DNA from 2 places in the Streptomyces tamarix genome. Region 1 is predicted to be linked to the other one. Evidence: riboswitches for the same ligand, from Rfam matches in the RefSeq annotation. Region 1 holds a riboswitch; the other holds the start of a gene.
The links. Region 1 has a riboswitch for cyclic di-AMP ahead of RND61_RS17960 (LysM peptidoglycan-binding domain-containing protein). Riboswitches for the same ligand answer to the same signal wherever they lie in the genome.

Region 1 (15,043 bases):
AGCGCCGGGGTGTCCATCGAGAACGTCGGCGACGCCGTCGACCGGCAGCTTCCGCTGTTCTTCGGCGCCGGCGCCGTCGCGCTCGCCCTGGCGACGGCCAGTTCGGCCCTGGTGAGCAGGCGGTTGCGCCGCCAGACGCACGGCCTCGGCCCGGCCGAGATGACCCGGATGTACGAGCACCACGACGCGGTGCTGCACGCCGTGCGGGAGGGGGTGCTCATCGTCGGGGACGACGGCCGGCTCACCCTCGCCAACGACGAGGCCCGCCGCCTCCTGGACCTGCCGGCCGACGCCGAGGGCCGCCACGTCACCGACCTGGGCCTGGCCGGGGACACCGCCGAGCTGCTCGTGTCGGGCCGCCCGGTCACCGACGAGGTCCACCTCGCCGGCGACCGGCTGCTGGCGGTCAACACCCGGCCGACCGACCCGCACGGCGGCCCGTCCGGCACCGTCGCGACGCTCCGCGACACGACCGAACTGCGGGCCGTGACGGGTGTGGCGGCGGTGGCGCGGGAGCGGTTGAGGCTGCTGTACGAGGCGGGCGTGCGGATCGGGACGACGCTGGACGTCGTACGGACGGCGCAGGAGCTGTCGGAGGTCGCGGTCCCCCGGTTCGCGGACTTCGTGACCGTGGAGCTGCTGGACCCGGTGCTGCGGGGCGAGGAGCCGACGCGGTCCCGCACCGTGATGCGCCGCGCGGCCGTCAGCGGCGTGCGGGACGACCACCCGCTCCAGCCGGCCGGGGACCTCGTCCGGTTCGACGTGCCGACGACGCCGATGGCCGCGGCGCTGGAGCGGGGGGAGGCGGTGCTGGAGGCGGACCTGACGGCGGCGCGCGGCTGGCGGGAGCAGGACCCGGCGGGCGCCGACGCTGCCCTCGCGTACGGCATCCGCTCACTGGTGACCGTCCCCCTCCAGGCGCGCGGGGTCGTCCTGGGCATGGCCAACTTCTGGCGCTCGGCGCCGTCCGGGCGGTTCGGGGACGAGGACGTGGCCTTCGCGGAGGAGCTGGCGGCGCGAGCGGCGGTGGCCGTCGACAACGCGCGCCGGTACACGCGGGAGCACGCCATGGCGGTGACGCTCCAGCGGAGCCTGCTGCCCCGGGTGCTCCCCGAGCAGGACGCGCTGGAGACCGCCTACCGCTACCTGCCGGCGCAGGCCGGGGTGGGCGGCGACTGGTTCGACGTGATCCCGCTGCCCGGCGCGCGGGTCGCGCTCGTCGTCGGGGACGTGGTCGGGCACGGCCTGCACGCGGCGGCGACGATGGGCCGCCTCCGGACGGCGGTGCACAACTTCTCCGCGCTCGACCTGCCGCCGGACGAGCTGCTGGGCCACCTCGACGACCTCGTGTCCCGGATCGACGAGGAGGAGGCCGGGGACACCGGCGCCGGGATCTCCGGCGCGACCTGCCTGTACGCCGTCTACGACCCGGTGTCGGGCGACTGCTGCATGGCGTCGGCGGGCCACTTCGCGCCGGCCGTGGTGCGCCCCGACGGGACGGTGGACTTCCCCGACGTGCCCGTGTTCCCGCCGCTGGGCCTGGGAGGGGGGCCGTTCGAGACGTACGAGGTGCGGCTGCCGGAGGGCAGCCGTCTGGTGCTGTACACGGACGGGCTGGTCGAGCACCGGGAACGGGACCTCGACACGGGTCTGCGGCTGCTGCGCGACACGCTCGCCGAGGGGCCGGGGCGGACGCCGGAGGAGACCTGCCGGGCCGTGGTCGACGCCATGCTGCCGCCGCACCGCGGTGACGACATCGCCCTGCTGGTGGCCCGCACCCGGCTGCTGCCGCGGGACCGCGTGGCGGACTGGGACGTGCCGCCCGACCCGGCGGCGGTGGCGCCGGTGCGGGCGGCGTGCGTGCGGCAACTGGAGCAGTGGGGGCTCGACGAGATCGGGTTCACCACGGAGCTGGTGCTCAGCGAGCTGATCACCAACGCGATCCGGTACGGCTCCGCGCCGATCCGCGTGCGGATGCTGCGCGACCGGAGCCTGATCTGCGAGGTGTCGGACGGCAGCAGCACCTCCCCGCACCTGCGGCGGGCGGCCACCACGGACGAGGGTGGACGCGGCCTGTTCCTCGTGTCGCAGCTGGCGGGCCGGTGGGGCACCCGGTACACGCCGAACGGCAAGGTGATGTGGACGGAGCAGCCGCTGACGGGCGGGGCGGCGCCGCTGGAGGTGCCGGCGCTCTTCGACGACGCGGCGTGGTGAGGCCCCGCCGGCGGGCCGCCGTCGCCCTCACGCGGGGGGTGGCCCACCGCATCCGCCGCGCCCTCCTCCCGTCCGTCCTCGCCCTGGCCGGGGCGCGGACCGCCGTCCGGCTGGAGCGGGTCCGCCGCGACCCGGACCGGCTCCGGGAGTTCTTCCTGCGCCTGCCCAAGGGCGGGGACCTGCACCACCACCTCGGCGGTGCCGTCCCGACCGAGTCCCTGATCCGGTTCGCCGCCGAGGACGGGCTGTGCGTCGTGGTGCGGACCCTGACCGCCGTCCGCCCGCCGTGCGGGCCGGGCGCGCGGCCCGCCGCCGACGCCCGTACCGACCCGGTGTTCCGCACGGCGCTGCTGCGGGCCTGGTCCACGAGGACGGGTGGCGCGGGCTGCTCCGTACGATGGCCCGTCGCGAGGTGGCCGTCGAGGCGCCGCTCACCAGCAACGCCCAGGTCCTGGGCGTCACCGGCGGCGACCATCCGCTCCCCGTGTACCGGGCGCACGGCGTGCCGGTGATGCTCGCCACGGACGACCCCGGCGTGTCGAGGACGGACATCAGCCGCGAGTACGCGCGCGCCGCGACCGTCCACGGCCTCGGCTACCGGGAGGTGAAGGACCTGGCCCGCGCGTCCCTGGAGTACGCGTTCCTGCCCGGCCGCGGCCTGTGGCGGGGCGCCCCGGCGGCGGACGGCCACCGCCCGGTCCCCGAGTGCGCCGCCGTACCCCCGGCCACGCCTCCCCCGGCCACGCCTCCCCCGGCGCCGCCTGCCGCCGGCTGCCGGCGGCCGACCCGAAGGCGACCGCGCAGTGGCGCCTGGAGGCGGCGTTCGCGGTGTTCGAACGGCGGTACGGCGGCTGAGGGGCCCAGGTCACAGGTGGCGGCGGACGGCGGACGCCTCGCGGGCGTACGCCTCGCGGGCCGCGACGGCCGCCTCGCGGGTGGCGACCTCCGCGACCGGCACGTCCCACCAGGCGAACGCGCCGGGCTCCGCCGGGCCGGGGGCGGCCGTCTCGACGTACACGCAGGTGGGCCGGTCGGAGGCGCGGGCCTCGGCCAGCGCCGCCCGCACCTCCCCCGCGGTGCGGGGGCGCAGGACGTCCATGCCGAGGCTGGCGGCGTTGGCGGCGAGGTCGACGGGGAGCGGGTCGCCGGTGAAGGTGCCGTCGGCGGCGCGGTGGCGGTAGGCGGTGGCGAACCGTTCGCCGCCGGTCCGCTCGGAGAGGCCGCCGATGGAGGCGTAGCCGTGGTTCTGGACGAGGACCAGGTTGAGCGGGAGCCGTTCCTGCACGGCGGTGACGATCTCGGTGGGCATCATCAGGTACGTGCCGTCGCCGACGAGGGCCCAGACGGGCGTGTCGGGCGCGGCGAGCTGCACGCCGATGGCGCCGGGGATCTCGTAGCCCATGCAGGAGTAGCCGTACTCCACGTGGTACTGGCGCGGGGAGCGGGCGCGCCACAGCTTGTGCAGGTCGCCGGGGAGGGAGCCGGCGGCGTTGACGACGACGTCCCGGTCGCCGACGACGGCGTCGAGGGCGCCGAGGAGCTGCGTCTGGGTCGGTACGGCGCCGTCGTCGGCCCGGAAGGCGGCGGAGACGACGTGTTCCCAGCGTTCTTTGCCGGCGCGGTACTCGGCCTCGTACGCGGGTGCGACGCGGTGTCCGGCGAGGGCCTCGGTGAGTGCCGCGAGGCCGGCGCGGGCGTCGGCGACGAGGGGGCGGGCGGCCATCTTGTGGGCGTCGAACGGGGTGATGCCGAGGTTGACGAACCGGACGTCGGGCCGGGCGAAGAGGGTGCCCGACGCGGTGGTGAAGTCGGTCCAGCGGGTGCCGACGCCGATCACGAGGTCGGCGGTGCGGGCGATGGCGTCGGCGGCGGCGGTGCCGGTGTGGCCGATGCCGCCGAGGTCGGCGGGGTGGTCGTGGCGCAGGGAGCCCTTGCCGGCCTGGGTGGAGGCGACGGGGATGCCGGTGGCGTCGACGAGGGCCTTCAGGGCGTCCTCGGCCTCGCTGTGGTGGACGCCGCCGCCGGCGACGAGGAGGGGGCGTTTCGCGGCGCGGATCGCGCGGGCGGCCCCGGCGAGTTCGCCGGGGTCGGGGGCGGGGCGGCGCACGGTCCAGATCCGCTCGGCGAAGAACTCCTCGGGCCAGTCGTACGCCTCGGCCTGCACGTCCTGCGGCAGGGCGAGGGTGACGGCGCCGGTCCCGGCGGGGTCCGCGAGGACCCGCATGGCGTGGAGCGCGGACGGGACGAGCGCCTCGGGGCGGGTGATCCGGTCGAAGTAGCGGGAGACGGGGCGGAGCGTGTCGTTGACGGACACGTCGGCGTGGACGGGGTGCTCCAGTTGCTGGAGCAGCGGGTCGGCGGTGCGGGTGGCGAAGTGGTCGCCGGGGAGGAGGAGGACGGGCAGCCGGTTGACGGTGGCGAGGGCGGCGCCCGTGACGAGGTTGGTGGCGCCGGGGCCGATGGAGGTGGTGACGGCCTGGGCGGAGAGCCGGTTCAGTTGCCGGGCGTAGCCGACCGCGGCGTGCACCATGGCCTGTTCGTTGCGGCCCTGGTGGAACGGCATGGCCCGCTCCCCGACCTCCAGGAGCGCCTGGCCGACGCCGGCGACGTTGCCGTGGCCGAAGATGCCCCAGGTGCCGGCGACCAGCCGGCGGCGCACGCCGTCGCGTTCGGTGTACTGGGTCGTCAGGAAGCGCACCAGCGCCTGGGCGACGGTGAGGCGGCGGGTGGGCGGTCTCATCGGTGGCACCTCACTGCGAGGGGGCGGTGTACAGGGGGAGGCGGGGGTCGGTGGGCTGTCCGGGCCAGGTGGCGCGGATCCAGGCGTGGTCGGGGTGGTCGCGGACCAGCCAGGCGCGTTCGCCGTCGGGGCCGGCCATGACGTTGAGGTAGTACATGTCGTGTCCGGGCGCGGCGATGGACGGGCCGTGCCAGCCGTCCGGGACGAGGACGGCGTCGCCGTCGCGGACCTCGGCGAGGAGGTCGGTGCCCCGTCCCCGGCCGGACGGGGAGACCCGCTGGTAGCCGAGGCCGGGGGTGCCGCCGTGGGCGGCGATCTCGAAGTAGTAGATCTCCTCCAGCCGCGACTCCTCGCCGGGGCGGTGCTCGTCGTGTTTGTGCGGCGGGAAGGAGGACCAGTTGCCGCCGGGGGTGAGGACCTCGACGGCGATGAGCCGGTCGCAGTCGAACGTGTCGGCCGCGGCGAAGTTGTTGACCTGGCGTGAGCAGGTGCCGGTGCCGCGCAGTTCGACGGGGACGGCGGGGGCGGGGCCGTAGCGGGCCGGCAGGCGGCGCTCGCAGCGGGCTCCGGCGAGGGCGAAGCGGCCGCCGTCGCGGGAGGTGATCGTGACGTGGGCGTCGCGGGGGACGTACGCGAAGTCGGTGACGGCGCTGAACACGTCGGGGCGGCCGGTCAGGAGGAAGGTCCGCCCGTCGGCGGTGACGGCGCAGCCGCCGGAGAGCGGCAGGACGATCCACTCGCTGCCGCCGGTGTGGTACGCGTGCCGGCCGCCGGGCGGCAGGCGCAGGACGCGGAGCGCCGAGTGGTCCCAGCCGGCGGAGGCGGGGCCGACGTCGACGGTGTACGGGCCGTTCGCGGCCGTGCCGGCGGGCAGGTGGTGGCTGCTGGTCACGGTGTTCTCCTCACAGCGGTCCGGTGGTGTCCAGGAGGGCGTCCACCTCGGCGGCGGTCGGCATGGCGGAGGAGCAGGCGAGCCGGGAGGCGACGAGGGCGCCCGCGGCGTTGGCGTACCGGGTGGTCCGCTCCAGGTCCCAGCCGGCGAGCAGGCCGTGGCAGAGGGCGCCGCCGAACGCGTCGCCCGCTCCGAGTCCGTTGACCACCTCGATCTCGACGGGCGGGACTTCGGCGGTGGTGCCGTCGCGGTGGACGGCGAGGACGCCGGCGGGGCCCTGTTTGACGACGGCGAGTTCGACGCCGGTGCCGAGGAGGGCGCGGGCGCAGGCGCGGGGTTCGCGGACGCCGGTGGCGAGCTCGCACTCGTCGAGGTTGCCGACGGCGACCGTGGCGTGTCGCAGGGCCTCGGCGTAGTGGGCGCGGGCTTCGGCGGGATCGTCCCAGAGCGCGGGCCGCCAGTCGAGGTCGAGGACGGTGACGCCGGTTCCCGCCCGGGCGCGCAGGGCGGCGAGGGTGGCGGCGCGGCTGGGTTCGGCGCTCAGTCCCGTACCGGTCGTCCACAGGACGCGGGCGGCGCGCAGGGCGCCGTGGTCGAGTTCGCCGGGGTGGATCTCCAGGTCGGGGGCCTTGGGGTAGCGGTAGAAGTAGAGGGGGAAGTGGTCGGGCGGGAAGATCTCGCAGAAGGTGACGGGGGTGGGGAGGGCGTCGACGGGGGTGACCCAGCGGTCGTCGACGCCGAACTCCCGGAGCGCCCGGCGCACGTACGCGCCGAAGGGGTCGTCGCCGGTGCGGGTGACGAGGGCGACGGACCGGCCGAGGCGGGCGGCGGCGACGGCCACGTTGGCGGCGGACCCGCCGAGGAACCTGCCGAACGTCTCGACCCGCGCCAGGGGCACGCCGGTCCGGAGGGGGTAGAGGTCGACGCCGACGCGCCCCATGGCGATCAGGTCGAAGGGCTCGCCGCGGGTCCGGCCCGCGGCGCCGGCGCCCGGTTCGACGCCGGTGTCGGTCCCGGCGGTCCCAGCGGTCCCGGCGTCGGCGGGCTCGGGGTCGGTGTCGGCGGGTTCGGGCATGCGTGTCGCTCCTGGTGACGGCGGGACGGTTTCCGCGCGGCGGTGGTCGGCGTCGGCTCACTCACGCCGTTACTGCCCTCCCCCTCCGGGGGGATAAAGCCGCAGGGACACCATTGACCCGCATGGAGAGCGATCTCACACGCCGCGGCGGGACCGTCCGCGCGAGGACGGGCCTCCCGCGGGCCCCCGGCCCCCGGCGCGCGGTGGCGGTGCGCGACGCCACCGTACGGGCGAGGGAGATGGTGGCTCCGCCCCCGGCGCGCGGTGGCGGTACGCCGGACGAGCGGAGCGGGCACCGCCCGCGGCGCGGCATCGTGCCGATAGGGTCGGACCACCGTCGAACCCGCCCGTACCAGACCGCCCAGCACCGCCCGCGCCCGGGTGAAAGGACCGCGTATGGACACCGTCGGCACCCCGTCCCTCGACCGCATCAGGATCGGTTCCGCGCCGGACTCGTGGGGGGTGTGGTTCCCCGACGACCCGCGGCAGGTGCCCTGGGAGAGGTTCCTGGACGAGGTGGCCGGGGCCGGGTACGAGTGGATCGAGCTCGGCCCGTACGGCTACCTCCCGACCGACCCGGCCCGGCTCTCCGACGAGACCGCCCGGCGCGGCCTGAAGGTCTCCGCCGGCACGGTCTTCACCTCCCTGCACCGGGGCCCCGCCGTCTGGGACGCGACCTGGGAACGGGTGAGCCGGGTCGCGGAGCTGACCCGCGCCATGGGCGCGCGGCACCTGGTGGTCATCCCCTCGTTCTGGCGGGACGACAGGACCGCCGAGGTCGTCGAACCGCCCGAGCTGACCGCCGGGCAGTGGGCGGACCTCGCCCGCGGCACGGAGCGGCTGGGCCGCGAGGTGCGGGAGCGGTACGGCCTCGGCATCGTCGTCCACCCGCACGCCGACACGCACCTCGACACGGAGGAGCACGTGGAGCGGTTCCTCGACGCGACCGATCCCGACCTGGTCTCGCTGTGCCTGGACACGGGGCACTACGCGTACTGCGGCGGCGACAGCGTCAAGCTGATCGAGACGTACGGGGAGCGCGTCGGCTACCTGCACCTCAAGCAGGTCGACCCGGCCGTCCTGGCGGAGGTCGTCGAGAACGGCGTCCCGTTCGGGCAGGCCGTGCGGCGCGGGGTGATGTGCGAGCCGCCGTCCGGCGTCCCCGCACTCGAACCGGTGCTCGCGGCGGCGCAGCGGCTCGGCGTGGACCTGTTCGCCATCGTGGAGCAGGACATGTACCCGTGCCCGCCGGACCGGCCGCTGCCGATCGCGGTGCGCACGCGCCGGTTCCTCCGCTCCTGCGGTGCCTGACCGGCGGGCCCCCGGGGCTTCCCGGTCCCTCCGGACCTGCCGGACCCCGGGGCTCCCGGTCCCTCCGGGCCCTCCAGCCCCCGGGGCCTCCCGGTCCCTCCGGATCCAGGGCCCCCGGTCCCTGTGACCTGCCGGACCTTCCGACCTCCCGGACCTCGGGGAAGGAGACCTTCGACCATGACCCAGCGCGGAACGCTCGGCGTGGCCGTCGTCGGCGCCGGCCGGATGGGCGCCGACCACGTGCGCCGCATCGACCGGGTGATCAGCGGGGCGCGGGTGGCCGCCGTCGCGGACGTGGACGCCGAGCGGGCGAAGGCCGTCGCGGACGGTGTCGACGGCTGCGCGGCGTACACCGACCCGGCCGCCGCGATCGCCGCGCCCGGCGTGGACGCCGTGCTCGTCGCCTCCCCCGGTCCGGCGCACGAGGCGGCGCTGATGGCGGCGCTCCGGCGCGGGCTGCCGGTGCTGTGCGAGAAGCCGCTCACCCCGGACGCGGCGTCCGCGCTGCGGGTGCTGCGGGCGGAGGAGCGGCTGGGCAGGCGGCTGGTCCAGGTGGGTTTCATGCGGCGGTACGACGCCGAATACCTGCGGCTGAAGGCGCTGCTGGACGGCGGCGGGCTGGGTCGGCCGCTGATGCTGCACCACCGGCACCGCAACGCCTCGTCGCCGCCCTGGTTCACCGGCGAGATGCTCCTCGGCGACTCGGCGGTCCACGAGATGGACGTCACGCGGTGGCTGCTGGGCCAGGAGATCACGGCGGTGACGGTGATGCGGCCGCGGCCGTCGGGGAACGCCCCCGAGGGCGTCGACGACCCGCAGTTCGCGGTCTTCGAGACGGACGGCGGGGCGCTCGCCGACGTGGAGGTCTACGTCAACTGCCGCTTCGGGTACCAGGTGCAGGCCGAGGCGGTGTGCGAGAACGGCACCGCGCGGATCGGCGACGCGCACGGGATGCTCGTCGCCGCGGGCGGCCGGTGGGGCGGTTCGATCGCGCCGGGGTTCGTGGAGCGGTTCGAGGAGGCGTACGACCGGCAGGTGCGGGCCTGGGTGGACGCCGCCCTGCGCGGTGGGGCCACCGGCCCGAGCTGCTGGGACGGGTACGCGGCGGCGGCCGTCTGCGAGGCGGCCCTCCGGGCGCGGGCCGAGGGCCGCCGGGTGGAGGTCGGCCTGGTGGAGCGGCCGGCCCTCTACCGCTGACGTGCGCGACCGGGCACCCGACGGGCCGGGGCCCGGCGCGTCGGATACCCGGAGGGCGGGTCAGTACGGGCCGTTGACGTTGTCGATGGAGCCGTACCGGTCGGCGGCGTAGTTGCACGCGGCGGTGATGTTCGCGACCGGGTCGAACGGGTCCAGGGACGTGCCGGGCACGTGGTAGGCGCTGAACGTGGGGTCGATGACCTGGAGGAGTCCCTTGGAGGGCGTCCCGGCGGCGGCGTTGGAGTCCCAGTTGTTGATGGCGAGCGGATTGCCGGAGGACTCGCGCATGACGTTGCGGTGAATTCCGTCGTAGGTTCCCGGAATTCCGTGCTGGGCCATGATGTCCAACGATTCCTTGATCCAGCCGTCGAGGTTGTCGGCGTACGTCTTCACCGCGACGGGGGTGACGACGGCGCGGGCCTCGGAGCGGTCGGCGCGGGCCGGTTCGGAACGCTCCGCCGAAGCCGCCGCCGCGGCGCCGATGGTGAGCTTCAGACCGGGCCGGATGTGTGACGGGTCGTCACCGATGGCCTTCTTGTTGTCCTCGTACAGCTTCTTCCAGCCGCCGCTCACGGAATGCTCGCCGGCGATACCGGAAAGGGTGTCGCCGACGGCCACGGTGTACGTCACGGGCTTGGCGGCCTGGACGGCGGCGGCCGGCGCGACGACGGCCACGGCGGGCGCCGCGACCGGTGCGGCGGAGGCGGTGGCGGCGCCGGTCAGGGGCAGGGCGAGGGCGGCCCCGCCGGTACTCGCGACGACGAGCCCGCGGCTGAGGCGGCTGTTCTTGGGGCGACGGTGCTTACCCTGTGCGGGCATGGGGATTTTCCTCTCCGACGCCTGCGAGGTGAGCTGTCGGGTTCGGGCGGGAGATGCCCGGCCGCGGTCTCCCGCGACTTCACCCCTAGCCGCTCCGGACACCGGACCGGCGACTTACCTGGTTCCCCCGCTCCTGCCGAGCGCGCGTGTGTGGGTGCTGGAATCCGGAAGGCGGCAGGATTCGGCGTTCCCTCCGGAATGACGGTGACCGTAAACGAAATCCGCCGGGAGGAACAAGGGCGGGAATTCCGGCCGATGATCCATTGCAGCCCCGTTCGGCGGTGAATTCCGTGCCCCCGCGCGGCGTCCGGGGAATTCCGCCGTCCGCCCGCCGTGACCGACATCACGGTTTGCGCCTCCCGCCCGCCCCCCGCCACCTCACCCCAAAAATAGACAAGTCATATGTATTTAATCAATACCCTGAAATAGTAATCAAACGGACATGGGTCCCGGGTCGACTCCGTACGGGTGCTTGGAGCACCTGGAGCGGCGAGTGCGATTGCGCTTCCCGCCCGAACGCCGAAGGTGTGAATGACGGATATCGACCAAAAAGGGATAAAAGTGCATAAGAGATCGATGAGGACGTCACCGCGCCGGACCCTGGCGGCCGCGGCCACGCTGTTGGGTCTGACGGCGATCGTGGCGCCGGTCCCCGCACCTGCGGCACCGGCGCCGCAGACCGCGCCCTCCGCCTCCGCCCCCGGCTCCGTCATCGCCGACTGGGCGCGGCTGACGGCGGAGGTCGTGGACCCCGAGAACCGTCTGATCTCGCCGGAGAAGGCCCTGTGGCACGCCCTCGTCTCGACGGGCATGTACAACGCGGTGGTCGGGATCGAAGGCCGGTACGAGCCGTACCGCTGGAACGGACGGGCGCCTCGTACGGCGTCGGCCGTGGCCGCCGCCGCGACCGCCGCCCACGACGTGCTGCGGCACTACTTCCCGCAGGCGGCGGCCCGGCTGAGGGCCGCCCACGCCGCCTCGCTCGCTGCGGTGCCGGACGGGTGGGCGGAGAAGGCGGGGGTGGCGTTCGGCCACCGCGCGGCCACCCACGTCATCGCGTTGCGGAAGAACGACGGCCACGGCGCCCGGGTCGCCTTCCCGGCCTCCCCCGCCCCCGGCGTCTGGCGCCCCACACCGTCGGCGTACCGCCCCTTCACCACCGCGTGGCTGGCACGGCTGCGCCCGCTGCTCATGGACCGGCCCGACCGGTTCCGTCCCGGGCCGCCGCCCGCGCTGCCGTCCGCCCGCTACGCCGCCGACCTGAACGAGGTGAAGGCGTACGGCGCGAAGAACAGCCGGGTGCGGAGCCGGTGGCAGACCGACACCGCGCGGTTCTTCGTCGACCTCGACCTGCAGGGCGCCCTGGCCGACCGTGCCGCGCGGAACGGCCTCGACCTGGTCGACACGGCACGCCTGTTCGCCGCCGTCAACACCGTCCAGATCGACGCGACGATCGCCGCGTGGGACGCCAAGCTGCACTACGGCACCTGGCGGCCCATCACCGCGATCCGCGAGGCCGACCGCGACAACAACCCCCGCACCCAGGCCGACCCCGCGTGGGAGCCGCTCCTGGAGACCCCCTCGCACCCCGACTACCTCAGTGGCCACACCACCACCACCGGCGCCTTGGCCCGGACGTTGACGCTGCTGTCCGACAGCCCGTTCCTCGACCTGCGCATCACGTCGGCCTTCGCGAAGGAGACCCGCTACTACGCCTCCGCCTACGAGTACAACCGGGACTGCGTGGGCGCCCGCACCTGGGCGGGCATCCACACCCGCACGGCGAACACGGTCGGCACGCGGACGGGCGAGCGGGTCGCCGCCTGGGCGCTCACCCGCCACTTCCGCCCGCTGGCCGACCAGCCCGCCGACCGACCGGCCGACCGACCGACCCGCTGACCGGCCGGCCGCGGGCGGCGGCGCACCGGACCTGACGTACCATCAGAGGATGGCGTCGAACCCGTCCCAGTACTGGGCGACCTGGACGCGCGACCGGAACGGCGCCGCCGCGTTCCCGGTGCCCGTGTACTGCCACAGGACACCGGCCGTGTCGCGGGCGAGCAGCTCCGGGTGGCCGTCCGCCGTGACGTCGCCGTACGCGACGAGCACGTCGTAGATGTTCCAGCCGGTGCCGATCTGGCGGCGGGCCTGGAGCGGGGCGTTGCCGTCGCCGGTGCCCTGGTAGAGCCACAGCGCGCCGGAGCCGTCGCGGGCGATCAGGTCGGCCTTCCGGTCGCCGGTGACGTCGAGGCCACCGGTGAGGGAGGTGTAGATGTTCCAGCCGGTGCCGGCCTGGCGACGGGCCTCGAAGGGCCGCGCCGGGTCACCCGTGCCCCGGTACAGCCAGAGCACGCCCGAACCGTCCACGGCGAGCAGGTCGTGTCGGCCGTCGCCGGTCAGGTCGCCGGCGCCGCGGATCGACCGGTACGCGCCCCAGCCGGAGCCGACCCGCACCGGGGGCTCGAAGGAGGTGCGCCCCCCGCCGGCGAGCCGGTGGTACCAGAGCACGCCGGACGCGTCGCGCGCCACCACGTCGCCGCCGCGGCCGCGGACGTCGATCGGCGCGAGCTTGGTGAGGCGGTCGTACTGGCCCCAGTTCACACCGAGGTCCTTGCCCCACTCGACGTCCAGCGCCGACCCCTCCCCTTCGTAGGAGCCGTACGCGCGCATGTCGCCGCTCCGGTCGCGGGCGAGGACGTCCCAGTCCATCGGCACGGCGCTGACGCCGGCCACGTCGAACCGGCCGGCGGCGGTGGCGTCGGCCGCCCCCGACGCGGGGGCGAAGCGGGCGTCGACGACGATGTGCCAGGAGGGCACGGAGGCGGACGCGGAGACCCGGTAGGTGAGCGTGTGCCGGCCCGCCGGCAGTTCGCAGCTCACCTTTTCGAGGAGCAGGGCGGACCCGGGGTACGTGCACGGCTGCTCCACGCCGTCCGGGGCGCCGACGGTGAGGCCGATGGACCACTCGTCGCGCATGCCCCAGGGCCGCTGGTCGTCGGCGGTCTGGAAGCCGAGGGTCAGTACGCCGCCCTCCGCCGCGTCGACCGTCACCGTGTGGACGGCCTGGCCGCCCGCGGCGACGCCGGGCGTGGTGAGGACGACCGGGCCGTTGGCGCCGTCCGCGGCGTGCGCCGCCGTCCCACTCGCCCCCGCCACTCCCGTGGCCAGCAGCGCCCCGGCCGCTCCCAGGGCGCCCAGCCGGCGCCGCCCTCCGCGCAGAATCTTCCGCATACCGCGGTCCCTCCCCTAATCCTCGTACGTGGCGTACTCGATGCCGTCGACGCGTTCGACGCAGCCGACGTATTTTCGAACACTACCCGCACGGAAAGGGGTGGGTGGCGGGTCGTCAGGCGGCGGGGGCCAGTTCGACCAGGCCGAACAGGAGGGCGTAGCCCCGGGGCAGGCCGGCGAGGATCCGCCGCGTGAGGTCGTCACCCACGTGCGCGCCGACGACGCCCAGGACCGTGGAGGTGGCCCAACGGGCCTCGGCGGGGGTGAGCGGCGCGAGGGCGCGGGCGACGCGCTCGACGAACTCGGGCGCGGCGACGGGCTCCGTGACCGGGATCTGGGCGGCGAGGAGGGCGCCGGCCTCGGCGGGCAGGACCCGTACCAGTTCGCAGCGTTCGTCGCCGATGACGTGGCCGCCCAGTACCGTCAGCACGGCCCGCAGGACGCGTTCCGCCTCCGCGTCGGAGTCGTAGCGGCCGGCGGTGCGGATGCGGTCCACGAGTTCCTGCCACGTCATGCTGGAAAGCCTTTCCTCCCCGGTCGCGCCCGTGGGCGGCCGTGTGTCGTCTGTGGTGGTCAGGCCGCCCGCGGGCGGCCGAAGAGAAGGTCGTACCCCGGAGGGAGCTGGAGCAGGACGCGGCGCATGAGGTCGTCGCCCGCGGCGTCGGCGACCACGCTCAGCACGGCGCCGACGTCCCACTTGGCGGTCTCCTCGGTGGCTCCCTCGATCCACGCCGCGGTGGCGCGGACGAACCGCTCCGGGGAGAGGGGCTCGGCGGCCTGGAGGGGGTTGAGCAGGATCAGCTCGAAGGTCTCCGGCAGCCGGGCGGCCAGTTCCGCCCGCACCTCTCCGACGAGGTGCGCGCCGAGCAGCGCCAGGACGACCCTGGCGGCGCGCTCCGCCTCCTGCGGTGACGCGTACTCGCCGCGGTCCTGGACGGCGTCCAGGAACGGCTCCCATCTCATCTGCATCGCGCGTCCTTTCCGGCCTGCGGAGGGCGGACTCCTCCGCCCTCCGTCCGCGCTGCGAGCGGGGTCCGATCAGCCGCCGAGCTCCTTGCGCGAGCCGTCGCCTGCGGCACTGATGGCGATCTTGCGCGGCTTGGCGCGTTCGGCGATCGGGATGCGCAGGGTCAGGACACCCGCGTCGTAGTCGCCCTTGATGTTCTCCACATCGAGGGTATCGGCCAGCATCACCTGGCGGGAGAACACGCCCAGGGGACGCTCGGACAGCTCCATCTGCACGCCCTCGGCCTTCGCCTGCGGCCTGCGTTCGGCCTTCACCGTCAGCATGTTCCGCTCGACGTCGACGTCGATGGCGTCCGGGTCCACGCCGGGCAGGTCGAAGGCGATCACGTACTCGTCGCCTTCGCGGTACGCGTCCATCGGCATCGCGGTGGGCCGCGACCACGTCCCCGACGCGCCCAGCAGCCTCTGGGCGATCCGGTCGAACTCCTGGAACGGATCGGTGCGCATCAACATCGTGAACCACCTCCACTGGCTCGGACGCTCCATGCCAATGCGGTCACCTGTGTCCTGTTGTAACATGTCATCGGAACGATGACAA
Region 2 (15,043 bases), on a different contig from region 1:
TGTGCCGGGACCCGTTCCGCGCGCCGGTGGCTCCGGTACGGCGGTGGCTCCGGTAAGGCGGCGGCCCGGTACGTCGGTGGCTCCGGTACGGAGGGGGCTCGGGGGCGGCGGTGGCCCGGTACGTCGGTGGCTCCGGTACGGAGGGGGCTCGGGGGCGGCGGGGCCGACCGCCGGGAGGGGTACGCGGGGCCGGGCTCCGCGGCACGGCCGGTCGAGCCCGTGTGGCGGCCGGGGGAGGGTCGGGGCAGGCTGGAAGGAGACAGGGGCGGGCACGTCGTCGCGCCGCCGCCGACCGGTGGAGCGGCCCTGCCCGGAGCGCGGCCCGACCAGGGAGCAAACCGCATGATCCATCCAGCAGACATCCGGGAGTGGCGGAACCGGGACGTCGTGGACCCGAAGGGGCACAAGATCGGCGTGCTGGAGGCGATCTACGTGAGCACCGCGACGGACGAACCCGCCATGGCCACCGTCCGGACGGGGCTGCCCACCCGCCAGCGCCTGGTGTTCGTCCCGCTCGACGACGCGACCGTCGGACCGGGCTACGTCAGGGTCCCGTACGACAGGGGCACGGTCCGCAAGTCCCCCGCCATCGGTACCGACGACGTGCTCGCCGCCGAGGACGAGCAAGCCGTCTTCCACCACTACGGCCTGGCCTACCGGCCCGGTGCCGCCGGCGAACGGCAACTCGCGCGCCGTTGAACCGGACCGTCGCACGGAGGAGTTCCAGACCATGGCGATCTTCCTGTTCCTCGTCCTCGTGGCCGTCGTGCTCGGCCTCATCGGCGTCGCGGTCAAGGGGATGATGTACCTGCTGATCATCGGTGCCGTCGTCCTCGTGGCCGACCTGATCTTCTTCGGCGCCCATCTCTCCCGGCGCGGCGCCCGGAGGCGCTAGGCGGCCCTCCGCGCGGCCCGCGCGGCGGGCCGGCCCCGTGGGGCCCGTGGGGCGGGGTGGCCCGTGGGGCCCGTGGGGCGGGGTGGCCCGTGGGGCCCGCGCGGCGGGGTGGCCCGTGGGGCCCGTGTTTCCGTGGGGCCGGGTGGCCTGTGGAGAGTCCGTGTGGGGGATCGGCCCGTGGGGCTCGGGTGGGTCGGTCCCGTGGGGCCCGCGCGGCGGGGCGGTCCTGCGGTGGGCCAGTGCGGCGGGGCGGCTCGCGGCGGGACGGCCCCGCGCGGGTCGGTGCGTCCGCGCGGGTCGGTGCGGTGGTCCCCGCACGGGTCAGCCCCGGGGAGGGCCGGCCCTCCGCCCGGTGCGCGTGTCGACGAGGATCTGCCGGGCCTGCGTGACGTTGTCGGCGCGGACGGCCTGCGCCATCGCGGTGCGCGCCTCGTCCCGGGGCGTGTCCGGAGGCACGACGAGCAGCGAGAAGTGGTCCTGGTCCCCGCGGGTGACCAGGACGGTGTCGTCCCCGACGGGGAACGAGTCGATGCGCACCACCCGCTCGTCGACGACCAGCCGGGCCGGGAGCCCCTCCCAGGCGGCGGCGTCCAGGCCGACGCGGGAGATCGGGCCGAGGTGCTCGGTCAGGGCGCTCACCAGGGCGGGCAGCTCCTCCGCGATGTCATGGGAGCGCGGCCACCACGCCCCGTCGAGGACGCCCTCGCGGGAGCGGGTCGTCTCCAGCCGCAGGAGCGCCGTCCCCGGTTCCACCGCTTCGTGGAGGGTGTCCGGCAGGTGCCCGGGGGCGGGAGGCGTGTCGGAGTGGGCCATGCTGATGTCCGCCTGTCTACGGGATCCGGTCCCTTCGGCGAACCGGACGTCCACCACTTCCCACGGTACTCCGCCCGCCCCGGTCACCGGGGGTCCGCGACCTCCTCCGGGAGGGAGGGCCGAGCCGGGCGGCCGGGCTCGCGCGGCGTGGTTCCGGGCCTCCGGAGAGGGGCCGCCGGAAACTTTCCGGCCGTGGAGTGCGAAATGGTGAATGACCTTCGCTGGAATAGCGTAAGGTGGTGTTCATCGACGCGGGGTGGAGCAGCTCGGTAGCTCGCTGGGCTCATAACCCAGAGGTCGCAGGTTCAAATCCTGTCCCCGCTACTGAAACCGAAGGCCCGGTGCACACAGCACCGGGCCTTCGGCGTGTCTGCGTGTCTGCGGGGCCGGGTGTCCGGGTGTCTGCGCGGCAGGTCGGCGGGGCACCGGGGCCGGTATCTACCCTGCGTGATCGACAGGCCGCTCTGTGCGATAACAATTGACACACAGTCAGAAATTTGATCGAGGAGTTTCGGGGGCGCGACCGCCTGACAAGGGGTCAATTTGCTGTGACTTGTCCCTTTATAGGGCCTTGATTCACTGCCGAGTGAGCGAGGTGTTCCCGGGAGCGGCTTGGAATACGGGCCCGGCTTCTATTAACGTTCGATAACGCAGCGCGGTCGTATCAGTCGTCGCAGAAGGCGGCGCCGTGCGCATGCGCCGAATCCCGCAAGGGAACCGGGGAACCACCGCACTTGGGGTGAATCGGGCCTTCACCGGCCCGTAGGGGACCTTCCTGCTCCGAACCCGTCAGCTAACCCGGTAGGCGGAGAAGGAAGGAAAGGAGTACGCCTCCGTGGCGTCCAACAGGCCTGCCCCCGAAGCCCCCTTCGGCTCGTACGACACGACCGGCCGTCCCACCGATTCGGGACCTCCGGCCACCGCCGCCCCCGCGGCCGCCTCCGAGTGGAACCCCACCGAGGAGACCGTCCGCCCCGTCCGGGGCCGGCACCGTGTGGTCAAGCAGCGCGGCGGCCTCGCCCGCAGCTCCACCGTCCTCGGGGTCGGCGTCATCGCCGCCGTCGGCGCGGGCGGCATGGCCACCGCGCACGACAAGCCCAGCGTCGCGATATCCCTGCCGGACATCAACCTCCCCGACGCCTCCTCGCTCCCCGGCGTCGGCGCGTTCCTCGGCGACGACGCGGACGACGCCCCCGACGAGGCCCCCGCCTCCGCCGGTCTCGCCACGCTCGCCCTGTCCACCGGGAACGGCCCCGCCGACGCCCGGGGCGCCGGTGCCGAGGCCGACGCGGGCGAGGCGCTGCGGGCGCGCATCCTCCAGCAGGCCGAGCAGCAGCAGGCGTCCGCCGAGGCCGAGGCCCGGGCCGCCGCCGAGAAGGCGGCCGCGGAGAAGGCCGCGGAGGAGGCCGCCGCCCAGCAGGCCGCCGCCGAGGCCGAGGCGAAGGCCGCCGAGAAGGAGCGCAAGCGCGCCGAGGCGGAAGCCACCGCGAAGGCCGAGGCCAAGCGCCTGGCCAAGCTCGCCGCGAGCTACGCCCTGCCGACCTCCTCGTACACGATCACCTCCACGTACGGCCAGGCCGGCTCCATGTGGTCCTCCGGCTACCACACCGGCCTCGACCTGGCCGCCCCCACCGGCACCCCGGCCAACGCCGTCCACAGCGGTACCGTCAAGTCGGCCGGCTGGTCCGGTGCGTACGGCTACCGCGTCGTGCTGGAGCTGGCGGACGGCACCGAGGTCTGGTACTGCCACCTCTCCTCGATGACCGTCAGCGCCGGGCAGTCCGTCGGCACCGGCGACACGATCGGCCGCGTCGGTTCGACCGGCAACGTCACCGGGGCGCACCTCCACCTGGAGGTCCACACCGCCTCCGGCAGCGGCATCGACCCGCTGGCCTGGCTGCGCGGCAAGGGCCTCACCATCTGACACCCCGGCGCCCCGACGCGTCCCGGTACCCCGGCGCGTCCCGCGCCGGACCCCGATCCCGGCAGCCCCGGCGGCACACCCCCCGACGCCAGGGCTGCCGGTCCGCTCTTCCCGGCCCCGGGTCCCGACCGTGCTCTGGTCCCGGGGCCCGGCCGCGCCCCCGGTTCCGCGCCCCGGTTCCGCGCCCCGCTCTCGGGGCCCGGCCGTGTTTCGGGCCCGGCCGCGCCCCAGCCCGTACGGCCTCAGTAGCGGTACGGGTTGTAGCCCGCGTAGTCGCGGTGCGGCGGCGGCGTCCACACCCGGCCCGTCGCGCGCGCCGCGAACGTCAGGGCCGGGGCGGCCACCTCCTTCCGCTGCCACATGTGGTGCAGCAGCTCCTGCTCCCGCGCCGTGAAGTCCTGGTCCGCCACACCCCGCCGCGCCCGGTACCGCAGGAACGCCAGGGACGTCGCGAACGCCTCGTACTCGCCCACCGACCGCGCCGCCGCCGGGCCGAACGTGCGCGCCGCGTAGGACCGCGCCAGGCTCCGCGCCCGCATCGACGACAGCGCGAGCGGCTCGTCGGCGGACAGCCAACCGGCCGCCGCGTACGCCGGCAGCTCGCCGGATATCGTCCGCAGCTCCCGCTGGCGCGTCCATATCACCAGCCACGTCAGCAGACCCAGCGCCGGCAGCATGAACGCCCCGTACACGAGGAGGAAGCCCCACGGCCCGAACGTCGTCGAGCCGTTCCACAGCGCGTGCACCCCCATCGCCAGGACCAGCCCCAGCAGCGGCAGCAGCGTCCGCACCACCCTGCGCCGGCGCGCCGTCATCGCGGCGACGCCGAACCCGATGCCCGTCAGGACCGTGAACAGCGGGTGCGCGAACGGCGACATCACGACCCGGACGAAGAACGTCACCGCCGTCACCGACTCGAAGCCGGACGTCCCGAACTCCTGGTCCTCGTCGAAGGCGCTCCCCAGGTACAGGATGTTCTCGGTGAACGCGAAGCCCGTCGCCGTGAACCCGGCGACGACCACGCCGTCGACCAGCCCCGTGAAGTCCCGCCTGCGGAACAGGAAGACCAGCAGGATCGCGACGGCCTTCGCGCCCTCCTCCACGACGGGGGCGACGACGGTCGCGCCGAGCGTGTCCGCCGACGTCGGGTCCGCCGTCGCCGTGGCTATCCAGCGCGTCGCGAACGTGTTGGCGAGGATCGCGACGAGCGCCGCCGCGAACGCCCCCCAGGCGAAGGCGAACAGCAGGTTCCTCCACGGGCCCGGCTCCACCCGGTCCAGCCAGCGGAACGCCGCCGCCAGCAGCGGTACGGGCAGCAGCGCCAGCCCGAGGCCGACCACGAAACCCGCCGTTCCCGTCTGCTCCCGCACCAGCGCCAGGATCACCAGGGCGCACAGGGCCAGCACCAGGATCACGGCCGAGGCGCGCACCGCCCTGCTGCGCCAGAACGCGCCCCGCGGCTTGTACCGCCAACGGACCCGGTCCGGCACGGCGTCGAACGACGGCCGCGGGTGGTATGCCGGGATGGCCGGCTGGGCGGGGCCGGCCGGCGGAGGGGTCCGCGGTGCGGAGCGGGGCGCGCGCGAATCTGACACCCGATGGACCCTAGACGGCCGGACTGACACTCCGCGAGCGCGTTGTGGACAAGCGCGAGTACGTTGTGGACGAGCGCGGCCGGGCCGTCACGCGCGGGCGAACAGCAGGTCGCGGACGACGTGCCCCTTCTCCAGGCCCTGCCCCTCGAACCGGGTCAGCGGGCGGAAGCCGGGCCGGGGCGCGAAGCCGCCGCCGGGTGCCGTGTTCTCGAAGTCCGGGTGCGCCGTCAGTACCTCCAGCATCTGCTCCGCGTACGGCTCCCAGTCCGTCGCGCAGTGCAGGACCGCGCCCGGCTTCATCCGGGTCGCGACGAGGCTCAGGAACTCGGGCTGGATCAGCCGCCGCTTGTGGTGCCGCTTCTTCGGCCACGGGTCCGGGAAGTACACGCGGACGCCGGCGAGCGCGGCGGGCGGCAGCATCTCGCGGAGCAGGATGATCGCGTCGCCGTTCGCGACGCGGACGTTCGTGAGGCCGTTCCGCTCGGCGAGGCCCAGCAGGTTGCCCTGCCCCGGGGTGTGCACGTCCACGGCGAGGATGCCGGTCGACGGGTCGTCGGCGGCCATCCGCGCGGTGGCCTCGCCCATGCCGAAGCCGATCTCCAGGACGACCGGGAGCCCGCCGAACATCTCGTCCAGGTCGAGGACGCGCCGCCCGTCGATGTCCAGGCCCCAGGTGGGCCACAGGCGGCGCAGCGCGTCGGCCTGGCCGGCGGTGACGCGGCTGCGGCGCGGCTGGAAGCTGCGGATGCGGCGCTCGAAGTGGGAGCCGGCCGGGTCGGGCGAGGGCCCGGTCCCGTCGGGGAACATCCGGCTGCCGCGGCGCGACGCGGGCACGCCGGAGCCCCCGCCGGACACGGGCGGCTGCCCGCCGACCGCCTCGGGCGCGGTCGCCCCGGGCGCGGTCACCTCGGCAGCGGACACCTCGGGCGCGGGGGCTCCGGGCGCGGGCGCGGGGGCTCCCGGGGTACGGGGCCTGACGGGAGCGGGGGTCGTGGGGGGCGTGCTCGACGCGGTCTTCTCGGACACAGTGCCTTCGATTCTACGAACCCTCCCCGCGTTCCCTACCCGATCAAGTGCGCCAGGGCCCGCCGGGCCACCTCCCGCCCGATCGGCAGGGACGCCGTCGCCGCGGGCGAGGGGGCGTTCAGCACGTGCACCGTGCGCGGCGCCTCCCGGATCAGGAAGTCGTCCACCAGCGTCCCGTCCCGCAGCACCGCCTGCGCCCGCACGCCCGCCGGGGCCGGCCGCAGGTCGGCGGCGGTCGCCTCGGGCAGCAGCCGCCGCACCGCCTCCGTGAAGGCCGGCTTCGACAGCGACCTGCGCAGCTCGCCCGCCCCGTACCGCCAGTGCCGCCGGGCGATCGCCCACGTGCCGGGCCAGGCCAGCGTCCCGGCCAGCTCCCCGGGCCGCACGACGAGCCGGCCGTACCCCTCGCGGGCCAGCGCGGGGACCGCGTTCGGACCGACGTGGACGCCCCCGCCGACACCCCGCGTCAGGTGCACGCCGAGGAACGGGAACGCCGGGTCCGGCACCGGGTACACCAGGCCCCGCACCAGCTCGGGCCGGGCCAGCTCGTAGTACTCGCCCCGGAACGGCACGATCCGCATGCCCGGCTCGTCCCCCGCGAGCCGCGCCACCGCGTCGCAGTGCAACCCCGCGCAGTTCACCAGCGCCCGCGCGCGCACCACGGCACCGTCCGCCGTGCGCACCGCCACGCCCCGGGGCCGCCGGTCGACGGCGGTGACCCGCGCCCCGTACCGCACCTCCGCGCCGGACTCCTCGGCGAGCCGCTCCGCCACCGCGCCGTAGTCGCAGATCCCCGTCGTGCCGACGTGGATCGCGGCGATGCCCCGCACGCTCGGCTCGTACGCGCCGATCTGGGCCGGACCCAGCTCGCGCACCGGGATGCCGTTCTCCCGGCCGCGCTGGACCAGGGCGTGCAGCCGGGGCAGCTCGGAGCGGTCCGTGGCGACGATCAGCTTGCCGGTGACCTCGTGCGGCAGCCCGTACTCGGCGCAGAACTTCACCATCTCGGCCGCGCCCCGCACCGCGAACCGCGCCTTCAGGGAACCCGGGCGGTAGTAGATGCCGCTGTGGATGACGCCGCTGTTGCGGCCCGTCTGGTGGCGGGCGGGGCCGGGCTCCTTCTCCAGGACCGTCACGCGCGTGCCGGGCGCGGCCCGCGAGAGCGCGTACGCCGTCGACAGCCCGATGATCCCGCCGCCGACCACCAGGACGTCGCAGTCGAACATGCCGCCGCCGAACCCGGACACCTGTGCCACCTCCCACCCCGATAGTGCACTGGCCCGCTGACATCGCCGTTAAACCAGGCACGCACGGCGGTGGGAGATGGATCACGCCAGGTGGTGCGCCCCTCCGCGCCCCCACCGGCACCCGGAGGGCCCGGCACCCGACCCGGTGCCACGCCTCCGCGCCGGACCCCGCCCCGGGTCCTACGCCGGGGCCGACAGCAGCGGCCGGGCCCGCTCACGCAGCTCCGCCACCCGCGGTTCGTCGCCGTACGGCTCCAGACGGTGCAGCAGGTCCCGTACGTACTCCGTCGTACGGGCCGAAGAGATGCGCCCGGCCACCTCCACCGCGCGCGTGCCGGCCGCGCAGGCGGCGTCGAGGTTCCCCGACTCCAGTTCCGCTACGGCGCTGACGACCAGCCGCAGCCCGTGGGAGCGTACGTACTCCTCCGTCGGACGCGACAGCGCCTGCTCCGTGAACCTGCGCACCTGGCGCGGCGCCTTCAGGTCGCGGTAGCACTCGGCGGCGTCGGCGGCGAACCGGTCGTACGAGTAGAAGCCCAGCCACGAGGGGTCGGCGTCGCCGTCCCGCGACCGCTCCAGCCATCCCTCGGCGGCCTTCAGCGCCGCCCCGGCGGCCGCCGCGTCCCCGGCCTTGGCGTGGGCGCGGGCCTCGACGAGTCGGAAGAACGACATCGTGCGCGCCGTGGCCAGGCCGCGGTTGCGCTCCACGGCAGCCTGCGCCAGGTCCACGCCCTCGTCGGCGAAGCCCCGGTACGTGGCCTGCAGTGACATCGACGCCAGGACGTACCCGCCGAGCGGCACGTCCGCCGCCGCGCGCGCGAGGCGCAGCGCCTGGATGTAGTACCGCTGGGCGGCCTCCTGCTGGCCCGTGTCGAAGGCCATCCAGCCGGCCAGCCGGGTCAGCTCGGCGGTCGCGCCGAACAGGGCCCGGCCGACCTCGTCCGAGTACGAGCCGAGCAGCAGCGGCGCCGCGTCCACGCGCAGGCACTCGGGCACCATCGACGAACGCCAGTCCCCGCCCCCGTACTTGGAGTCCCAGCGGCGGGCGTCCTCGGCGGCCTCCCGGAGCTTCGCCACGTCGCTGTGGCCCACGCGCGCGTGAGCACCCTCCGCGGGGGGCTCCTCGACCACCGGGACGGGCACCGCGACCGCCGGAACGGGCACCGCGGCCTGGGCGCCGGCCGCTCCGGCCCGGGCGCCACACGCGCCGGCCCGGGCACCCGGGGCGGCACCGCCCGCCGGGCCGCCCGCACCTTGGGCGGGACCCGCACCCCCCGCCGTACCCGTGCCGCCGTCCTCCGCGCGCGGGACCCGCCGCTCCACGGACGGGTCGGCCGGCGTGATCAGCCACCGCGAGGCGGGCACCGCGTACGCGCTCACCGCGAAGGAGCCCGCCAGGGACTGCCAGATGCCGCCCCCGCCCGCGCGGCGCCCCGCCAGGTCCAGGCGGTACAGCTCCGTCGCCGACTTCACGGCCTCGCCCACGTCGCGCGGGAACGCCAGCCCCACCTCGGGCGCCGGGTCCGCGTCGGCCAGGCCGATCTCGTGCAGCGGCACCGGACGGCCGAGCTTCTGGCCGATCGCGGCGGCGATGAGATGGGGCGCGGCGCCCTGCGGGATCATGCCCTTCGACACCCAGCGGGCCACCGACGTCTTGTCGTAGCGCAGGGTCAGGCCGCGCTGCGCTCCCAGGTCGTTGACGCGCCGGGCCAGCCCGGCGTTGCTGATCCCGGCGAGGGCGAGAACGGTGCCGAGCTTCTCGTTCGGTCCGCGTAGCTCCCTGGACATGCGCCACCCCTCGACACCCAGACGGCCGCCGCACTGCCAGGCATAGGCGCGCGGCATTCGTAAACCCAGCGTAGTTCGCCGCATCCCCACCGTTAAGGGGTGGTGTTCCCTATGGCGGGATTGTTGTGCGTACGGGAAGTTGGCGTGCGCCCGGCTCCGGGCCGCCGTGCTCCCGGCGTGTGGCCGTGCGCCCGCCCGTGCGCTCTGGCCGGTGCCACCGGTGGAGCGCTTCCATGGTGCCGCGTGGGTCGGCCCGCTGGCGGGAACCAGCGGGCTGGGGGACACCGCCGCTCCATTCCCCGCGGGCGGTGGACCGGTCCGGGGGGCGAGCAGCGCCCTCCGGACCGCGCGCGTGGACCATGGTCGGGAGCGGAGCGGTCGACAGGCGTTTCGGTTGAGTGGGGTGCGGAGATTGGCTGAATGATGCCCATGGGTCGACCGGTCGAATCCCCTTTTCCACAAACGGAGTTGGTCGTTCCGCCCGGTGTCGCAGGGGATTGACCCCCCGCGCCGACACACCACCGCCCCATCGTCACCACATCGCCGGTCGCCGGGGCGCGTTCCCGTTCACGTACGCGCCGCCCGGACACCCTCCTGTGCGCCTGTAGTCGTGGCAGCATGTCTCCGTCGGCACCCCGTCGCACCGGCCGCCCCGCGGCGCGTGCCGGGCGGGCCGCGAGTGCCTGAAGGTGTCCACGGGCTGTGGAGGCGGCGATGCGCTGGCTGGTGGGGTGGAGCAGTATCGCCGCGAGCTTCGGCACGGTGGGCGCGGTCGGTCCCGCCGACGACGGCGCCACGATGCAGCCGGTCGGCGGACAGCTCCTGTGGGGCGACCCGGACCCCCTGTGGGCCGTCGGCGACTGGCGCCCCGACGAGGTGCGCGTCGTCAGCGTCGCCCCCGACATCCGCCTCGCCGTCCTCGGCTGCTGCGCCGCCTCCGACGAGGAGCTGAAGGTCGGCCTGTTCGCCGCGCGCGGCGGCGCGCTGCGCCACCTGACCGCCTGGCCCGGCAGCTACACCGCCGTCGTCCAGACCGGCCGCCGCGTCACCGTCACCTCCGACCTCGCCGGTGCCCGCCCCGTCTTCCACACCCCCTGGGCCAACGGCACCGCCTACGCGACCGCCGCGCTGCCCCTCGCCGACCTCATCGAGGCGCAGCTCGACATCGGGCACCTCGCCGCGCTCCTCGCCTGCCCCGAGACCCCCGAGGCGCTGCGCGACTCCACCCCGTACGCCGGCGTCAAACGCGTCCCGCCCGGCCACGCCCTCGTCCTGCGCGAGGGCTCCCGCGAGATCACCGGGTACGAACCCGTCGCCTCCCTCGCCGTCGCCGCGCCCCAACTCGACCCGGACCGCGCCGTCGAAGGCGTACGGGACGCTCTCGTCGAAGCCGTGCGCGCCCGCCTCACCGCGCCCCGCCACGCCCCCGCCGCCCTGCCGCCCGACCCCGGACCCGTCCCCGGCATGGGCCCCGCCGACCGGCGCGCCGCCCGCGGCGAGGCGCCCGCGCCGGGGATCGGCGCCGACCTGTCCGGCGGCAGCGCCTCCAGCACCCTCGCCCTCCTCGCCGCCGGCCTCCCCGGCGTGCCCGGCACCATCGCCGGGCACGGCGGCGCGGGCGCCGGCGAACGCCTCCTCGCCGTCACCTTCAACGACCTCACCGCGAGCGCCCGCGAACCCGCCCGCACCGCCGAGCTGGAACGGGCCCGCGTCCTCGCCGAGGACCCCCGCCTCCACCACGTCGTCGTCGCCGCGGCCGAGGAGGCCCTCCCGTACGCCGACCTCGACGTGCCGCTCACCGACGAACCGGGTCCCGCCCTGGTCACCGCCGCCCGCCACCGACGCCGCCTCACCGCGGGCAGCGCCGACCACTTCACCGGCCACGGCGCCCGCCAGGTCCTGGACGCCCACCCGGCCCGCCTCGCCGACCTGCTGATGGACCGCCGGCGCCGCCACCTGCTCCGCCCCGTCACCGCCCTCGCCCGCGCGGCCGGGTCGTCCGCCGGCTCCCTCCTCGTCCCGATCACCGTCTACCGGGCCGCCCGCCGCCTCGCCCGCACCCCCTACCGCGCCGGACTGGAGGACGCCGCCGGCCACCTCCTCGACGCCAACCGCGGCCTCGCCACGGGTACCGCCCCCGGCCCGCTCGACGCGTCGCTCGCCGCCCTCGCCTGGTCGCGGCCCGGGCCCGCCGCCCGCTGGCTCACCGGGGAGGCGCTCGCGGAAGTATCGGTTCGCCTCCACCAGGCCGCCACCCGCCCCACCTCCGTCCAGCGCCCCGGCGAGGCCCGCGCCCGCGCCGCCCTCGCCCGGCACGCCGCCGACCACCGCGTCCTCGAACAGGCCGCCGAGGTCCGCAGCCAGCGCCTGCACGCCCCGTTCTTCGACAACCAGGTCGTACGGGCCTGCCGCGACCTCCCCGAATCGCTGCGGGTACGGCCCGGCGCCCGCGCCGACGTCCTGCGCGCCGTACTCGCCGGAACCGGCATCCACGACCTGCCGCCGGGCTGGGGCACCGCATCGCCCGCCTCCTCCCAGGCCGCCGCCCGGGCCGGGCTGCGCGTCGCCCTGCCGCAGTTGCTCGCCCTGTTCGAGGCGCCGCTCCTCGCGGACGCCGGACTCGTCGAGGCGCGCGTGGTCCGCACGGCGCTGCGCGCCGCCGCCGACGGCGAACCCGTCCCCCTGGACGGCATCGCGGACCTGGTCTCCACCGAGCTGTGGCTCCGCCGCCTCCTGGCCCGCCGCGGCACCTGCTGGTCCGGCACGGCCGCGCCCCGTCGCCGCGCCGTCGCCGCGGGCGTACCGTCCCGGCCGACCCTCCGCTCGTGACCCGGGGCGGTCCGGTCGGTTCGGGAGCGGGTCCCCGAGCGTCTCCGGGGCGTCCCCAGGGCGTGCGTCCGCAGCGACCGCGCCCCGGTGCCGACCGCCACCGCCAGGGCCGTACCCGAGCGCCGCCCCACCGCCTCCACAGCCCGTACGCGTACGCCGCCCCGCCCCCGCCCCTCGGACGGTGTGGTCCCGCCGCCGCCCGACGCGGACCGCCCGATCGGCTCCCCGCCCCGCAGCGGCCTCCTGCCCGCCAGGGAGCCGGACACCAGCCGCACACGACACCCCGTACGGCATGCTCGTACGGCACGCCCACGCGGAACGAGCGCCGGGCCGGCCGCCCCTACCGCCCCCACCGGGCCGGTCGTCCCTACCGTCCCTGCCGGTTCAGCCGTCCCTACCGCCCCAACCGTCCCTACCGACCCTGCTAGCTCAGCCGCTCCTGTCGGGCCGGGCGGGCACGGCCTCCCCAGTGACGGGCGGCGACGGCAACTTCCCCTCGCGCCTGCCGACGGCTGTGTGATCGTCGACGCCGACGGCGCCCTCCGCACGGCGGGTGACGACCCGTGGGGCCGCGTCGCCGTGGACGCGCACCACCCCGGCTCCGGGGCCCAGCACGACCGAGACGTTCCCGAACGGGGGCCCCGGTCCCCGCCCCCGTACCGCCACCGCGTCGTACGCCCGCTCCACGGGTCCCGTCACCCGCCCCCGCAGGTGATCCGGGCCTCCGCCCAGTCCGCCAGCGCCACCGCGCCGGCCAGCCGGGACGGCTCCGTCACCAGCTTGACCGTGGCACGGCCCGCGATGCCGACGCGGACCGGCACCGCCGGGTCGCCGCCGTCGACGACGGGCGACCGCCACAGCCGCACCCCGTCCGCCCACACGGAGAAGCGGACCGGGCCGAGCCCCCTCGACATGTCGTCGATCCCGACGAGCGCCTGGTACACGGAGCACGTCCGGTTCAGGTCGACGGTCACCGACGACCCGGGGTGCACGGTGATGCCGTGCCCGTACGACGTGCCGCCGACGGACAGCCCGTGCCGCCGCCACACCCAGCCGGATCCGCCGAACCGCAGCTCGGGACCGGTGCGGTCGCCGAACACGTCGTACTTCAGCTGCCCCACCCGGTACGTGGCCGACTCGGGCGCCGGGACCGGCGTCGGCGTGGGCTCGGGGGCCTTCGTTGCCGTCGGTGGTGTCGGTCCTGGTGCCGGTGGGAGAGGAGACGCGGGCGCGGGAGACGGGGCCGGAGCCGCCTGCGAGGGCACCGGGACCGGCGTCGGTGCGGTGGCTGGCGCCGACGCGGACGCCGGGGGCGGCTTCGGAGCGGACTCCGGTCTCGGCTCCGGGCGCGGAACCGACGCCGGACCGGGCCCCGACGTCGGACCGGGCGCCGACGCGGGTACCTTCCGGCCCGGGGACGGCGGCCGAGGCGCGTCCGAGGGCGGTTCCACCACGGGTGGTACGACGGACCGCACGGCCGGCGGACGCGCCTCCGGCTCCGGTACGGGACCGGGGCCGCCCGACAGCGCCCACACCAGCCCGGCGGCCATCGCGAGGGCCGACGTCACCGCGATGCCCACCTTCACGGACACCCCCGCCCCCACCACAGCGGCCCCCCTGGCGGCACCGTCAGCAGCGGTACCCGCGGCGGCTGTCCCGCCCCCGGCGCCACCCCCGGGGACGACGCCCTCGGCGGCGGCACCTTCGGTGGTGGCGGCAGCCCCACTCGCGGCGGCACCCTCAACAGCGGTGCCTTCGGCAGTGAGCCCCCCGGTGGCAGACCCGCCCGCGGCGGCGGAACCCCCAGTGGTGGCTGCAGGCCCACTCTCGGCGGCCCCACCCGCGGCGGCGCCTCCAGCAGCGGACCCCCCGGCGGCCGACCCGCCCCCGGCGGCACCGACCGCCCCCCCAGCGACTGCTCCCGCCGCCTTGAGGGAGTACCCGGCGGCGAACCAGCCGATGACCGCGATCGGCAGCAGCGCCGGGATGCCGGCGTTGACCTGCGCCAGCTCCCCCGCCACCAACCGGCACTTCGCGCACTCCTGCAAATGGCCGCGCAGCCCCCGCTCGGCCCGCTTCCGCAACCCGCCTCGCGCGTACGCGCCGAGCCGGTCGGCGTACCGGGCGCAGTCACCGCCCGCCGTCAGGGACTGGTCGACGTGTGCCTGGAGGTACGCCTGCCGCAGCCCCTCGCGGGCCCGGCTCGCCAGGACCGCCGTGGCGTTGGCGGTCAGCCCGAACAGCGGCGCGACCTCGCGCGGCGACTCCTCCTCGACGGTCGTGTGCCACAGCACCGCCTGCCACCTCTCCGGCAGCGACCGGAACGCCCGCACGGCCAGCGACTGCTCGGCCTCCCACATGGCCCGCACGTCCGCGCCCGGCTCGACGGCGCCCTCGCCGGCCGGTTCGGACACCCGCGCCGCCTGCGCGGCGAACGCCCCGAAGTCCTCGACGAGCTGTTCCCTCCTGGCGGTCCTCGTCCAGGCCGCGGCGACGTGCCGGACAGTCGTCAGCAGGTACGCCCGCACGGACTGCTCCGGACCGGCGCCGCGGCGGACCGCCTGCAGGGTCCGCGCGAACACCTCGGCCGTCAGGTCATCGGCCGTGTGCCGGTCCCGGCAGCACGTGCGCGCGTACCGCAGCACCGCCCCCGAGTGGCGCCGGAACAGCTCCTCGTACGCCGAGTCGTCACCGCCGCGCATTCGCTGGACCAGCTCCGCGTCGGACGGCGGCAGCTCCACCGGCACCGGCCCCGCACCCGGGTTCGGCCCCGCGTCGACGCCCGGCCCCGACCCCGCGCCTGCACCCGGCCCCACGCCCGCGCCCAGGTTCGGCCCCGCACCCGCACCCGGGTTCGGCCCCGGGCCCGAGTCCGACCCCGCGCCTACACCCGGCCCCGGACCCGAGCCCGACTCCGGCCGGGGCG

Region 2: linked by a shared signal. The riboswitch ahead of RND61_RS20135 (M23 family metallopeptidase) and the one ahead of RND61_RS17960 (LysM peptidoglycan-binding domain-containing protein) in region 1 are both predicted to bind cyclic di-AMP.

Annotation. Positions count from the first base shown of each region.
Region 1 is NZ_JAWCTQ010000021.1:32,433-47,475, reverse strand. Features, by position in the region: gene RND61_RS17995 (SpoIIE family protein phosphatase) at 1-2,214, shown strand, start outside; partial or broken gene RND61_RS32720 (adenosine deaminase) at 2,612-2,803, shown strand; gene RND61_RS32715 (hypothetical protein) at 2,920-3,069, shown strand; gene iolD (3D-(3,5/4)-trihydroxycyclohexane-1,2-dione acylhydrolase (decyclizing)) at 3,080-4,954, opposite strand; gene iolB (5-deoxy-glucuronate isomerase) at 4,965-5,846, opposite strand; gene iolC (5-dehydro-2-deoxygluconokinase) at 5,857-6,786, opposite strand; gene RND61_RS17970 (sugar phosphate isomerase/epimerase family protein) at 7,318-8,232, shown strand; gene RND61_RS17965 (Gfo/Idh/MocA family protein) at 8,410-9,429, shown strand; gene RND61_RS17960 (LysM peptidoglycan-binding domain-containing protein) at 9,490-10,248, opposite strand; cyclic di-AMP (ydaO/yuaA leader) riboswitch at 10,252-10,415, opposite strand; gene RND61_RS17955 (vanadium-dependent haloperoxidase) at 10,825-12,147, shown strand; gene RND61_RS17950 (FG-GAP repeat domain-containing protein) at 12,190-13,479, opposite strand; gene RND61_RS17945 (DUF2267 domain-containing protein) at 13,595-13,993, opposite strand; gene RND61_RS17940 (DUF2267 domain-containing protein) at 14,053-14,448, opposite strand; gene RND61_RS17935 (Hsp20/alpha crystallin family protein) at 14,518-14,958, opposite strand.
Region 2 is NZ_JAWCTQ010000025.1:89,778-104,820, forward strand. Features, by position in the region: gene RND61_RS20115 (PRC-barrel domain-containing protein) at 343-699, shown strand; gene RND61_RS20120 (hypothetical protein) at 731-895, shown strand; gene RND61_RS20125 (DUF5994 family protein) at 1,217-1,708, opposite strand; tRNA gene RND61_RS20130 (tRNA-Met) at 1,959-2,032, shown strand; cyclic di-AMP (ydaO/yuaA leader) riboswitch at 2,396-2,531, shown strand; gene RND61_RS20135 (M23 family metallopeptidase) at 2,544-3,632, shown strand; gene RND61_RS20140 (PrsW family intramembrane metalloprotease) at 3,875-5,227, opposite strand; gene trmB (tRNA (guanosine(46)-N7)-methyltransferase TrmB) at 5,315-6,034, opposite strand; gene lhgO (L-2-hydroxyglutarate oxidase) at 6,289-7,479, opposite strand; gene RND61_RS20155 (MFS transporter) at 7,681-9,288, opposite strand; gene RND61_RS20160 (asparagine synthase-related protein) at 10,003-12,117, shown strand; gene RND61_RS20165 (sigma-70 family RNA polymerase sigma factor) at 12,813-14,819, opposite strand.